2 regions of the Streptomyces sp. NBC_00122 genome follow, and region 1 is predicted to be linked to the other one. Evidence: riboswitches for the same ligand, from Rfam matches in the RefSeq annotation. Region 1 holds a riboswitch; the other holds the start of a gene.
The links. Region 1 has a riboswitch for S-adenosylmethionine ahead of OG737_RS07130 (aminotransferase class V-fold PLP-dependent enzyme). Riboswitches for the same ligand answer to the same signal wherever they lie in the genome.

Region 1 (5,815 bases):
AGCCGATCGAGATCGGCCCGACGGTCGACGAGAACGGTGTCGAGCGCAAGGTGAAGCTCGGCGAGAAGCTGCGCGCGAAGCTCAGCAAGGGCTTCTACGCCGAGGGCAACCAGATTCCGAAGCCCACGGTGGAGGAGTACAAGGAGATCCAGAGCGGCCACGGCCACCACTGATCTCCCGTACGACCGCTTGACCGCATGAGGGACTGATTTCGGTCAGTCCTGGTGTCGCCACGGCGAGAGCCCCGTCCAGTGTCTGGACGGGGCTCTTTGCCGTCCCTGGGGCTCGATAGGGTGGAGTCCTCAGTGCTTGCCGACGGATCCAGGAGCAGACCATGAGCGGTCAGAGTCCGGCTGACGCCGGTGGGGTGCCGGCCCTCCCCCAGACTCCGTCCGGGGGTACCCCCAATTGGCCGGGCGTTCTCGACGCTCTGCTGACCGGCCAGGACCTGCGCGCCGACGACACCGCCTGGGCCATGGACAAGATCATGCGCGGGGAGGCCACCGACGCCCAGATCGCCGGCTTCGCGGTCGCACTGCGGGCCAAGGGGGAGACGGTCGCGGAGATCAACGGCCTCGTACGGACCATGTACGAGCACGCCAACCTGATCGAGGTGCCCGGCCGGACGGTGGACATCGTCGGCACGGGCGGCGACGGGGCCAAAACGGTGAACATCTCGACGATGTCGGCGGTCGTGGTGGCCGGTACGGGTGCCAAGGTGGTCAAGCACGGCAACCGGGCCGCGTCCTCCGCGAGCGGGGCCTCGGACGTCCTGGAGAAGCTCGGCGTCAACCTCGACCTGACCCCCGCGCGGGTCGCCGAGGTCGCGGAGGAGGCCGGCATCACCTTCTGCTTCGCGGTGAAGTTCCACCCGGCGCTGCGGCACGTGGCCGCAGCCCGCAAGGAGCTGGGCATCCGGACCACCTTCAACTTCCTCGGTCCGCTGACCAATCCGGCGAAGGTACGGGCCCAGGCGACGGGCGTGGCCGATGCCCGGATGGCCCCGATCGTGGCGGGCGTGCTCGCCGAGCGGGGCTCTTCCGCGCTGGTCTTCCGCGGCGACGACGGCCTGGACGAGCTGACCACGACCGCGACCTCGCGGGTGTGGTGGGTCCGCGACGGCAAGGTCTCGGAGCAGCCCTTCGACCCGCGGGACGTCGGCATCGCCCTCGTCGACGTGTCGGAGCTGCGCGGCGCGGACGCCTCGTACAACGCTGACGTCGCCCGCCGCCTGTTCTCCGGCGAGACGGGCCCGGTCCGCGACGCCGTCCTGCTGAACTCGGCGGCCGCCCTGGTGGCCCTGGACCCGGGCACGGGCACCTTGGAGGAGCAGATCGCGGCCGGCATCACCCGCGCGGCGGAGTCGATCGACTCGGGTGCGGCCCGGGCCGCGCTGGAGCGCTGGGTGGCGGCCAGCAACGCCTGATTCCGATTGATCGTTTTCGGCCAAGCCGCCGGTCCGCCATTCGGACCGGTGGCTTGCGCACGGGGGATCATGTGGCAGGATGCTGAACAGGTCACGAGTGACAGCGTTTAGGCCCCGGCTTGCTGTCCGGCAACCCTCCTTCCGTGGCGGGGTGCCCCGGGTGATGACCAGGCCGTAGACAGAAAGGTCTACGGCAAGCGCGGATCCCTCGACACCAGGGGTCCTGGTCTATCGAGGAGCGTTTTTCCGTGAGCAAGCGAATGCGATAGGGCGACTCCGCCCCTTCTTCACCCTCGGATCAGGGTCACTTCCGTGTACCCGCCTTCGGTCCGGGGACTTCCCGTACCCCCGTCGGCCGCCGAGCCGTACCCGCGTACGGGCACACCGAAGCCATTCACCCCTGCCTGCCGGGAGATTCCGCCATGTCCGCATCCCTGAACGTCGTCACCGCCGCCGCTGATACCGCTGCCGCCGCCACCGCCGTCGACCCCGCCTGTGCCGAGCCGCTGCCGGTCCTCGGCCGGGACGTCACCGTCCCGCTCGTCACCGGTGGCGAGGTCACCTACGCGGCCCTCGACTACGCGGCCAGCGCCCCGGCGCTCCAGCGGGTCTGGGACGACGTCGCCGCGTACGCCCCGTACTACGGCAGCGTGCACCGCGGCGCCGGATACCTCTCGCAGCTCTCCACGGACCTCTTCGAGCAGAGCCGCGTCACGGTCGCCGGGTTCCTCGACTGCCGCCCCTCCGACCAGGTGATCTTCACCCGGTCCACCACGGACTCCCTGAACCTGCTCGCCGCCGTGCTCCCGGCCGGCTGCCAGGTCTTCGTCTTCGAGACCGAGCACCACGCCTCGCTGCTGCCGTGGGTGGACGCGCAGGTCACCTACCTCAACGCCCCCCGCACCCCGGACGAGGCCGTCGCCACCCTGGAGCGGGCCCTGGCCGACCGGGAGCCCCACGGCCCGGCCCTGGTCTGTGTCACCGGGGCGTCCAACGTCACCGGTGAGCTGTGGCCGGTGAAGGAGCTCGCGGCCGCCGCGCACGCCCACGGCGCGCGGATCGTCCTGGACGCCGCCCAGCTCGCCCCGCACCACCCCGTCTCCGTGCAGGACCTCGACGTGGACTGGGTCGCCTTCTCCGGCCACAAGCTGTACGCCCCCTTCGGCTCGGGCGTCCTCGCCGGGCGCGCCGACTGGCTGCGGGAGGCCGAGCCGTACCTCGCGGGCGGCGGCGCCTCCCGCAAGGTCGCCCGGCGCGAGGACGGCGGTGTGGACGTCGAGTGGCACACCACCGCCGCCCGCCACGAGGCCGGCTCCCCGAACGTCATCGGCGTCTACTCCATCGCCTCCGCCTGCAAGGCCCTGACCGAGGCGGGCTTCGAGAACCTGGTCGCCCGCGAGCGCCACCTCATCGCCAAGGTCCGGGAGGGCCTGGCGGACGTCCCGGCGGTCCGCGTCCTGTCCCTCTTCGGGGACGACGCGCCGCGCGTCGGCGTCATCTCCTTCGTGGTGGACGGCTGGAACAGCTCCCACTTCGCGGCCGCCCTCTCCGCCGAGTACGGCATCGGCGTCCGCGACGGTCTCTTCTGCGCCCACCCGCTGGTCCGCACCCTGCTGGGCAGCGAGCCGCAGGCCCAGGGCGAATGCGGCGCCCCGGAGGCGGCCCCGGGGGAGCGGTCCCTCAACGCCATTCGCGTCAGCTTCGGCGCCGGCACCCCCGACGAGCACGTGGAGCGCTTCGTCCGCGCGGTGAAGGAGCTCGTCGCGGACGGCGCGAAGTGGCAGTACCGCACGGAGGAGGGCCGCTGCGTCCCCGCCGTCTGACGGGCCGCGGGGCATGACGCAGGGGGTTGCGACGGCGACCGCGCGGCCACGTCCGCCGGCTCGCCGAGGGCCGCCCCGCCCGGCCGGGCGGGGCGCTGCCCACGCTGAAAACAGGCCGCTTAGGCGCCGCTTAGGCGTCGAGACCGATCGCGAAGGCGGCTTCCAGGTCGTGCTGGGAGTACGTACGGAACGCCACGTGCGTGTCCGTCGCCTCGACGCCCGGGATCTTGCTGATGCGGCCCGGGATGATGTCCGCCAGGTTCTCGTGACGGGCCACGCGGACCAGCGCGATCAGGTCGTACGTCCCCGTGACGGAGTAGACCTCGCTGACGCTTTCCAGCGCGGCGATGGCCTCGGCGATCTCGGGGATGCGGTCCACGCTGGTCTTGATGAGCACGATCGCGGTGATCACGGCTGGCTGTCTCCCTCGGTGGCCGTCGCTGGTCGCCCCACTGTAGTCGTACGCCGATAGCGCGCCCACGCGTACAAGAAGCCGACCGAGAAGCCCACCAGGTGGGCCAGATAGGCGACGCCCGGCCCGCTGCCCGCCCGGTGCGCGGCCACCCACTGGAGGGCGAACCAGAACAGCAGCACGATCCACGCCGGGAAGCGCAGCGGCAGGAAGAGCAGGAACGGGAACAGGCTCGTCACCCTGGCCCGCGGCAGCAGGTACAGGAAGGCGCCCAGCACCGCCGAGATGGCCCCGGACGCCCCGACCAGGGTCTGTGAGGACCCCGCATTGGCCGCCGCGTACACCGCCAGGGCCACGTAACCCGTACAGACGTAGAAGAAGAGGAACGCCGGGCGGCCCATCCGCTCCTCCGCCATCGCGCCGAAGACGTGGAGGAAGAGCATGTTCCCGAGCAGGTGCAGCCAACTGCCGTGCACGAACAGTGCGGTCAGCGGGGTCAGCCAGGCCCGCGGGGTGCCGGTGAAGAGCTCGTCCGGGACGACGCCCCAGCGGCGGAAGTAGTCGGTCCCGGCGGTCAGCAGCCCGTCGCCCGTCCCGTAGACGGGGTTCAGCCCCGAGGCCGGGCTCAGTACGAACACCACCGCGCAGCCGGCGATCAGCGCGTGGGTGACCACCGGTCCCCGGGCGGCCTCGCGGACGGCCTGCCACCTTACGATCATGTGACAGAGCATGACGCAACCCGGCCCACCTGAAGCGGTGGCAGGCCGTAGGGTTACGAGCCGCGGTCTGCCCAAACGGCCCGGACGGCTCAGCAGACCGCTTTAATTGAAACAGCTACGAACGCTACGAAGGAGAGAGCGGCCTGATGACGGTTCCCCAGCCGACCGACACCACCCGGTGGCGCTGCACCCTGTGCGGCAACCTCACGCGTTTCGATGTCACCCGTTCGTCGAAGGTCGTGGAGTACATCCACCTGGACCTCGCCGGGGAACCGAAGGTCGAGGAGCGCGAGGTGGTCAATGAGACCATCGAGTCGGTCCGCTGCCGGTGGTGCAACGCGGTGGACCAGATCGAGCTCGTGGACAGGCCGGGCGCGGACTCCTGAGGGAGCCGTGCCCACAGGTAGATCACGGTAGGGGTGACGGATTGTGGAGCCAGCAAGCGGCGCTGAGCCGGCCGACGCGGCCGGCGACGCCGCCGAGGTGCTCGACCGCCCGCTGCCGGAAGGCGTGCGGCGCCGGGTCGTCGCGCTCGTCTCGGACGCCTTCGGCGCGCTGACGGTCGCGGACCTTCCCGCGCAGCTGCGTCAGTACGCCCGGTTCACCCCGACCCGGCGCGCCAAGTTCGCGGGCAACGCCATGGCCGCGGCGGTCGAGACCGACCCGGTGTTCCGCGGTCGGGTGGCCGAGAAGCTGCGCGAGGCGCAGGTGGAGCTGGCCGGCGCGCTGGAGTCCGGTGCCCCGCCCGCCGCCGCCGATCCGCTGGACGTGGCGGCCGCCGCGTACGTCCTGCGGCCGGTCGGCTGGGTCAAGCTGGTGGCCGCCGCGGGCGAGGAGGCGCAGCGCGCCGACGCCGAGCGGGTCGGCGAGGAGACCCGGCGCGAGCTGGACCGGCTCCGCGAGGAGCTGGCCCAGGTACGGGAACTGCAGCGCACCGGCGGCGAGCAGGTGCGGGCCGAGCTGGAGGCCTCGCGCAAGGAAGCGGAATCGCTTCACCGCAAGCTGCGCAGCGCCCTCAGCGACGTCAAGCGCGGCGACGCGGCCCTGCGCAAGCTGACCGCCGAGATCGACGGGATCCGCGGCGAGGCGGCCGCGCGCGTGGCCGCCGCCGAGAGCGAGACCCGGCGGCTCAAGTCCCGGCTCGCGGAGGTCGAGTCGGCGCTGGAGACCTCGCGCCGGGCCACCCGCGAGGGGCGCAGCATCGAGGACATGCGGCTGCGGCTGCTGCTGGACACCGTGCTGGACGCGGCGGCGGGGCTGCGCCGCGAGCTGGCGCTGCCTCCGGTCAACACCCGCCCGGCGGACACCGTGGACGCGGTGGAGCCGGGCCGGATGACGCCCAAGGACATCGCGGCGCGTGCCCTGTCGGAGACCGATCCGGCGCTGCTGGACCAGCTGTTGGCGCTGCCCCAGGCCCATCTGGTGGTCGACGGCT
Region 2 (5,815 bases), 1.3 Mb from region 1:
TGCACCAGGACGCTGGCGCCCTCCGCGGCCTCCTCGGCCAGCGCCGCCGCGAAAGCCCGGTTGTACTCCACGTAGGACCCCCACTGACGGCGGAACGCCGCGTCGAAGACCGGCGTGCGCGGGATGTCGTACAGGTGGTGGTGGGTGAACCACAGCACCGAGTTCGCGATGCCGTTGTACGCGTCGTCGTACACCGTGGGATCGATGTCCAGCATCCGGACACCGGGCTCGGCCACGCCCCGGCGGACCGCCTCCCGGTCCGCCTCCGACAGGGCCGCGCAGATCCACACCGCGTCCGGCTGCTCCGCCAGCGCCGCGGAGAGTCCGGAGACGAGACCGCCCCCGCCGCGCCGGGCACTGAGCGTGCCCTCGGCGGAGAGGGCGTACGAGAGCGGGCCGCGGTTGGCGGCGACGAGCACCTGAGAAGCCATGCGGCGAACCTAGCCCGGCCCGGGTCCGCTCAAACCGTTCCCCGCGTCACGCCGCGTGGCGCACCGCGTACTCCTTCACGCCCGCCATCGGCGGCCGCTCCTCCGTGTCCACCGCGTACGTCCGCGGCACGAACCCCTGCGGCCCCCGTTCGAACTGCGTCAGCTCCGGCCGCACCAAGTGGCCGCGCGAGAGCCGCAGCTGCGCCGTGCGGTATATCGCCGCGGCCATCCGGCCCAGCGCCTGCCCGTCCTGGTGGCGGTGGACCCGTACGCCCACGTCCACCTGGGCCAGCGCGTCCAGCCCGACCGTGTGCAGCGCGTCCACCAGCAGGCCCAGCTCGACGCCGTACCCGACGGGGAACGGCAGCCGCTCCAGCAGGGAGCGGCGTACGGCGTACTCGCCGCCCAGCGGCTGGACGAAACCGGCGAGCTGCGGCCAGTGCAGGTTGAGCAGCGGGCGCGCCACCAGCTCCGTCACCCGGCCGCCCTGGCCGGGGGTGTCGCCCAGCGGGCGGTCGTACATCGCCTTGACGAACTGCACGTCCGGTTCGGTCAGCAGCGGCCCCACGATCCCGGAGACGAAGTCGGCCGAGAAGTCCCGCAGGTCGGCGTCGACGAAGCAGACGATGTCCCCGTCGGTGGCCAGCAGGGAGCGCCACAGCACCTCGCCCTTGCCGGGCAGCGCCGGGATCCGCGGCAGGATCTCGTCGCGGTGCACCACGCGGGCGCCGGCCTTCGCCGCCACCTCGGCCGTCCGGTCGCTGGAGCCCGAGTCGACCACCACTAGTTCGTCCACCAGGGGGAACGGCAGTCCCTCGATCAGCTCGCGCCGGATCACCTCGACGATCGCGCCGACGGTGGCCTCCTCGTCGAGCGCGGGCAGCACCACGCTGACCGTGGTCCCAGCCGCCCGTTTCCGGTCCAGCAGCTGGTCGAGCGGTCGGTCGGCGGCGGACCAGGAGCGGTCTGCCAGCCAGCGCTCCACCTCTTCCAGCACCCTCGGTACTCCCTGCATCGTCACTTGTTTGGACCCATATGCGATCCATCTCGCGGTTCGGACGGCTGTCTCAACCGCCCGGCCCTTCGGTTACAGTCTTGAACAACGCAAAGGACCACCGCATGCCGGGGGTCCTTGCGCACAAACGCCCGGGAGCGCCGTAGAGCGCGTAGCCCGGTGCCATACCGCTCATCCAGAGGGGCAGAGGGACACGGCCCGTTGAAGCCCCGGCAACCCTCCAGTCGGTTCTCGCGATGCGTTTTCACGCACCCCCGCGAGGTCCCCGGCTAGGGAAGGTGCCAATTCCGTCTCATGGCGAAGTGCGCCATGGGGAAGATGAGGAGAAAGGGCCTCGCCATCATGGCTGTACAGACGCATCTCACCTCTGTTGATCTCGGACCCGCCACCGGCCTTTCCTGTCGCGAGTGCGGTACCCGCTTCGAGCTCGGACCCATCTTCGCGTGCGTCGAGTGCTTCGGACCTCTGGAAGTCGCCTACGACCTCCCGACCGGCGACCCCGAGGCCCTGCGCGCCGCGATCGAGGCCGGCCCGAACAACATCTGGCGTTACGCGCCGCTGCTGCCCGTCCCCGCGGACGTGGCCTCCAAGCCGAGTCTGAACCCGGGCTTCACCAAGCTCGTGGACGCGCAGAACCTGGCCAAGGAGCTCGGCGTCACCGGCAAGCTCTACGTCAAGGACGACTCCGGCAACCCGACGCACTCCTTCAAGGACCGCGTCGTCGCGATCGCCGTCGAGGCCGCCCGCGCCTTCGGCTACACCACGCTGTCCTGCTCCTCCACCGGCAACCTGGCCGGCGCCGTCGGCGCCGCGGCCGCCCGGGCCGGTTTCCGCTCCTGCGTGTTCATCCCGCACGACCTGGAGCAGGGCAAGGTCGTCATGGCCGGTGTCTACGGTGGCGACCTGGTCGGCATCGAGGGCAACTACGACGACGTGAACCGCTTCTGCTCCGAGCTCATCGGCGACCCGCTGGGCGAGGGCTGGGGCTTCGTCAACGTCAACCTGCGCCCGTACTACGGCGAGGGCTCCAAGACCCTGGCGTACGAGATCTGCGAGCAGCTCGGCTGGCAGCTGCCCGACCAGATCGTCATCCCGATCGCGTCCGGCTCGCAGCTGACGAAGATCGACAAGGGCCTGCAGGAGCTGATCAAGCTCGGTCTGGTCGAGGACAAGCCGTACAAGATCTTCGGCGCCCAGGCCGAGGGCTGCTCCCCGGTGTCCACCGCCTTCAAGGCCGGCCACGACGTGGTCCGCCCGCAGAAGCCGAACACCATCGCCAAGTCGCTCGCCATCGGCAACCCGGCGGACGGCCCGTACGTCCTGGACATCGCCCGGCGCACCGGCGGCTTCGTCGAGGACGTCGACGACGAGCAGGTCGTCGAGGCCATCAAGATCCTCGCGCAGACCGAGGGCATCTTCGCCGAGACCGCGGGCGGTGTGACCGTCGGCGTCACGAAGAAGCTCATCGAGAACGGGCAGCTCGACCCGGCGCTCACCACCGTCGTCCTGAACACCGGTGACGGTCTCAAGACCCTGGAGGCGGTGGCCGCGGACAGCGGGCAGACCGCCACCATCCGCCCGAGCCTGGACGCGTTCCGCGCCGCCGGCCTGGCCTGACCATCTCCTCCGCCCTACCGGAAAGGCAGTAGCGCCATGAGCGTCAACGTCCGCATCCCCACCATCCTGCGCACCTACACCGGCGGCGTGTCCGAGGTCCCGGCCGAGGGCTCGACCCTGGCCGAGGTCATCGAGTCGTTGGAGAAGAGCCACCCGGGCATCGCCGCCCGCGTCCTGGACGACCAGGGCAAGCTGCGCCGCTTCGTGAACGTCTACGTCAACGACGACGACGTGCGCTTCGAGGGAGGGCTGGAGGCGGCGACGCCTGACGGCGCCGGTGTCTCGATCATTCCCGCCGTCGCCGGAGGCTGACCAGACCGGCACCGTGCCGGCGGCTGCTGAAACACGAAAACCGTAATTGCCCCCTCCGCTAAAAGCGGAGGGGGCAATTCTGTTTGATTGGGCACGGTAGAGTTGGGGAAGTCCCCTCCGCTGGACTTGCCCGCAGCATATGAACGGGTCGCGTGAGGGTCGACATCGGGTCAATGTGCAGGCGCGGTATGGGGCTTTGGCGAGATATGTCGGGCCCGAGTTGCCCTGCGATATGCCAAATTTTCACTCTATTTCAATGTTTCTGGGTGTCCAGAATTCTCGTCGGATTGACCTGTTGCAGACAGCACCGACGCGGATACATTCAGCCTCGGTCGACGCGTTCCGACGCAAGTTCTGACCCGGGAGCGCGAAGTGCGTTCCTGCGCAAGGGCCAGTTATAGGGGAGTTAGGCATGGCTCAGGGCACCGTCAAGTGGTTCAACGCGGAGAAGGGCTACGGCTTCATCGCGGTCGACGGTGGTGCGGATGTGTTCGTCCACTACAGCGCCATCCAGATGGACGGATACCGCACCCTTGAAGAGGGTCAGCGGGTCGAGTTCGAGATCTCGCAGGGCCAGAAGGGTCCGCAGGCGGACATGGTCAAGCTCGCACTCGGCTAGTCCCGGCGCGATCGACCGCCCACGCGTACGTAAGAGGGGCCCACATCCTGGACACGGGGGTGTGGGCCCCTCGTGCGTTCGCGGGGGCGTTCACCCAAGCCGCTTGCACTCGTGGGGGTCGAGTGCTAATCATTGGCGTTAGCACTCTCCAGGTGAGAGTGCTACCAAACGAGGACCGGGTCGGTGAGGCCCGCAGGGTCCGGCGGGAAGGAACCGCCGGGCACGCAGGCCGTCCGTCGCGGGCGCGGGCGCGGTCCGGGAGCAATCCACCGCTGTCCGGGAGGACCACTTCAGATGGCCAAGATCATTGCGTTCGACGAGGAGGCCCGGCGCGGTCTCGAGCGTGGGATGAACCAGCTCGCCGACGCCGTCAAGGTCACCCTTGGCCCCAAGGGTCGCAACGTCGTCCTTGAGAAGAAGTGGGGCGCGCCCACGATCACCAACGATGGTGTCTCCATCGCCAAGGAGATCGAGCTCGAGGACCCGTACGAGAAGATCGGCGCCGAGCTGGTCAAGGAAGTCGCCAAGAAGACGGACGACGTCGCCGGCGACGGTACGACCACCGCCACCGTGCTCGCCCAGGCGCTCGTCCGCGAGGGCCTGCGCAACGTGGCCGCCGGTGCCAACCCGATGGCCCTCAAGCGCGGCATCGAGAAGGCCGTCGAGGCCGTCTCCGGCGCCCTGCTGGAGCAGGCGAAGGATGTCGAGACCAAGGAGCAGATCGCTTCCACGGCCTCCATCTCCGCCGCCGACACCCAGATCGGCGAGCTCATCGCCGAGGCCATGGACAAGGTCGGCAAGGAAGGCGTCATCACCGTCGAGGAGTCCCAGACCTTCGGTCTGGAGCTGGAGCTCACCGAGGGCATGCGCTTCGACAAGGGCTACATCTCGGCGTACTTCGCCACCGACATGGAGCGTATGGAGTCGGCTCTCGACGACCCGTACATCCTGATCGTCAACTCCAAGATCGGCTCGGTCAAGGACCTGCTGCCGCTCCTGGAGAAGGTCATGCAGTCCGGCAAGCCGCTGCTGATCATCGCCGAGGACGTCGAGGGCGAGGCCCTGTCGACCCTGGTCGTCAACAAGATCCGCGGCACCTTCAAGTCCGTCGCCGTCAAGGCCCCGGGCTTCGGCGACCGCCGCAAGGCCATGCTCGGTGACATCGCCATCCTCACGGGCGGCACGGTCATCTCCGAGGAGGTCGGCCTCAAGCTGGAGAACGCCGGTCTCGACCTGCTCGGCCGCGCCCGCAAGGTCGTCATCACCAAGGACGAGACCACCATCGTCGACGGTGCCGGTGACAGCGACCAGGTCGCCGGTCGCGTGAACCAGATCCGCGCCGAGATCGAGAACTCCGACTCGGACTACGACCGCGAGAAGCTCCAGGAGCGCCTCGCGAAGCTGGCCGGCGGCGTGGCCGTCATCAAGGCCGGCGCCGCGACCGAGGTCGAGCTCAAGGAGCGCAAGCACCGCATCGAGGACGCCGTTCGCAACGCGAAGGCGGCCGTCGAGGAGGGCATCGTCGCCGGTGGTGGCGTAGCCCTGCTGCAGGCCTCCGCGGTCTTCGAGAAGCTGGAGCTCACGGGCGACGAGGCGACCGGCGCCAACGCCGTGCGCCTGGCCCTTGAGGCCCCGCTCAAGCAGATCGCCGTCAACGGTGGTCTCGAGGGTGGCGTCGTCGTCGAGAAGGTCCGCAACCTGCCGATCGGTCACGGCCTCAACGCCGCGACCGGCGAGTACGTGGACATGATCGCCGAGGGCATCATCGACCCGGCCAAGGTCACGCGCTCCGCGCTGCAGAACGCCGCGTCGATCGCCGCG

Region 2: another riboswitch for S-adenosylmethionine. It lies ahead of thrC (threonine synthase); the one in region 1 lies ahead of OG737_RS07130 (aminotransferase class V-fold PLP-dependent enzyme).

Annotation. Positions count from the first base shown of each region.
Region 1 covers NZ_CP108191.1:1,501,914-1,507,728, reverse strand. Annotated here, with positions in the region: gene OG737_RS07140 (cytochrome bc complex cytochrome b subunit) at 1-173, shown strand, start outside; gene trpD (anthranilate phosphoribosyltransferase) at 335-1,426, shown strand; SAM riboswitch class IV at 1,516-1,632, shown strand; gene OG737_RS07130 (aminotransferase class V-fold PLP-dependent enzyme) at 1,849-3,249, shown strand; gene OG737_RS07125 (Lrp/AsnC ligand binding domain-containing protein) at 3,380-3,661, opposite strand; gene OG737_RS07120 (rhomboid family intramembrane serine protease) at 3,658-4,392, opposite strand; gene OG737_RS07115 (hypothetical protein) at 4,527-4,766, shown strand; gene OG737_RS07110 (NYN domain-containing protein) at 4,807-5,815, shown strand, end outside.
Region 2 covers NZ_CP108191.1:2,752,411-2,758,225, reverse strand. Annotated here, with positions in the region: gene OG737_RS12920 (trehalose-6-phosphate synthase) at 1-431, opposite strand, end outside; gene OG737_RS12915 (glucosyl-3-phosphoglycerate synthase) at 478-1,428, opposite strand; SAM riboswitch class I at 1,615-1,771, shown strand; gene thrC (threonine synthase) at 1,765-3,063, shown strand; gene OG737_RS12905 (MoaD/ThiS family protein) at 3,100-3,375, shown strand; gene OG737_RS12900 (cold-shock protein) at 3,788-3,994, shown strand; gene groL (chaperonin GroEL) at 4,289-5,815, shown strand, end outside.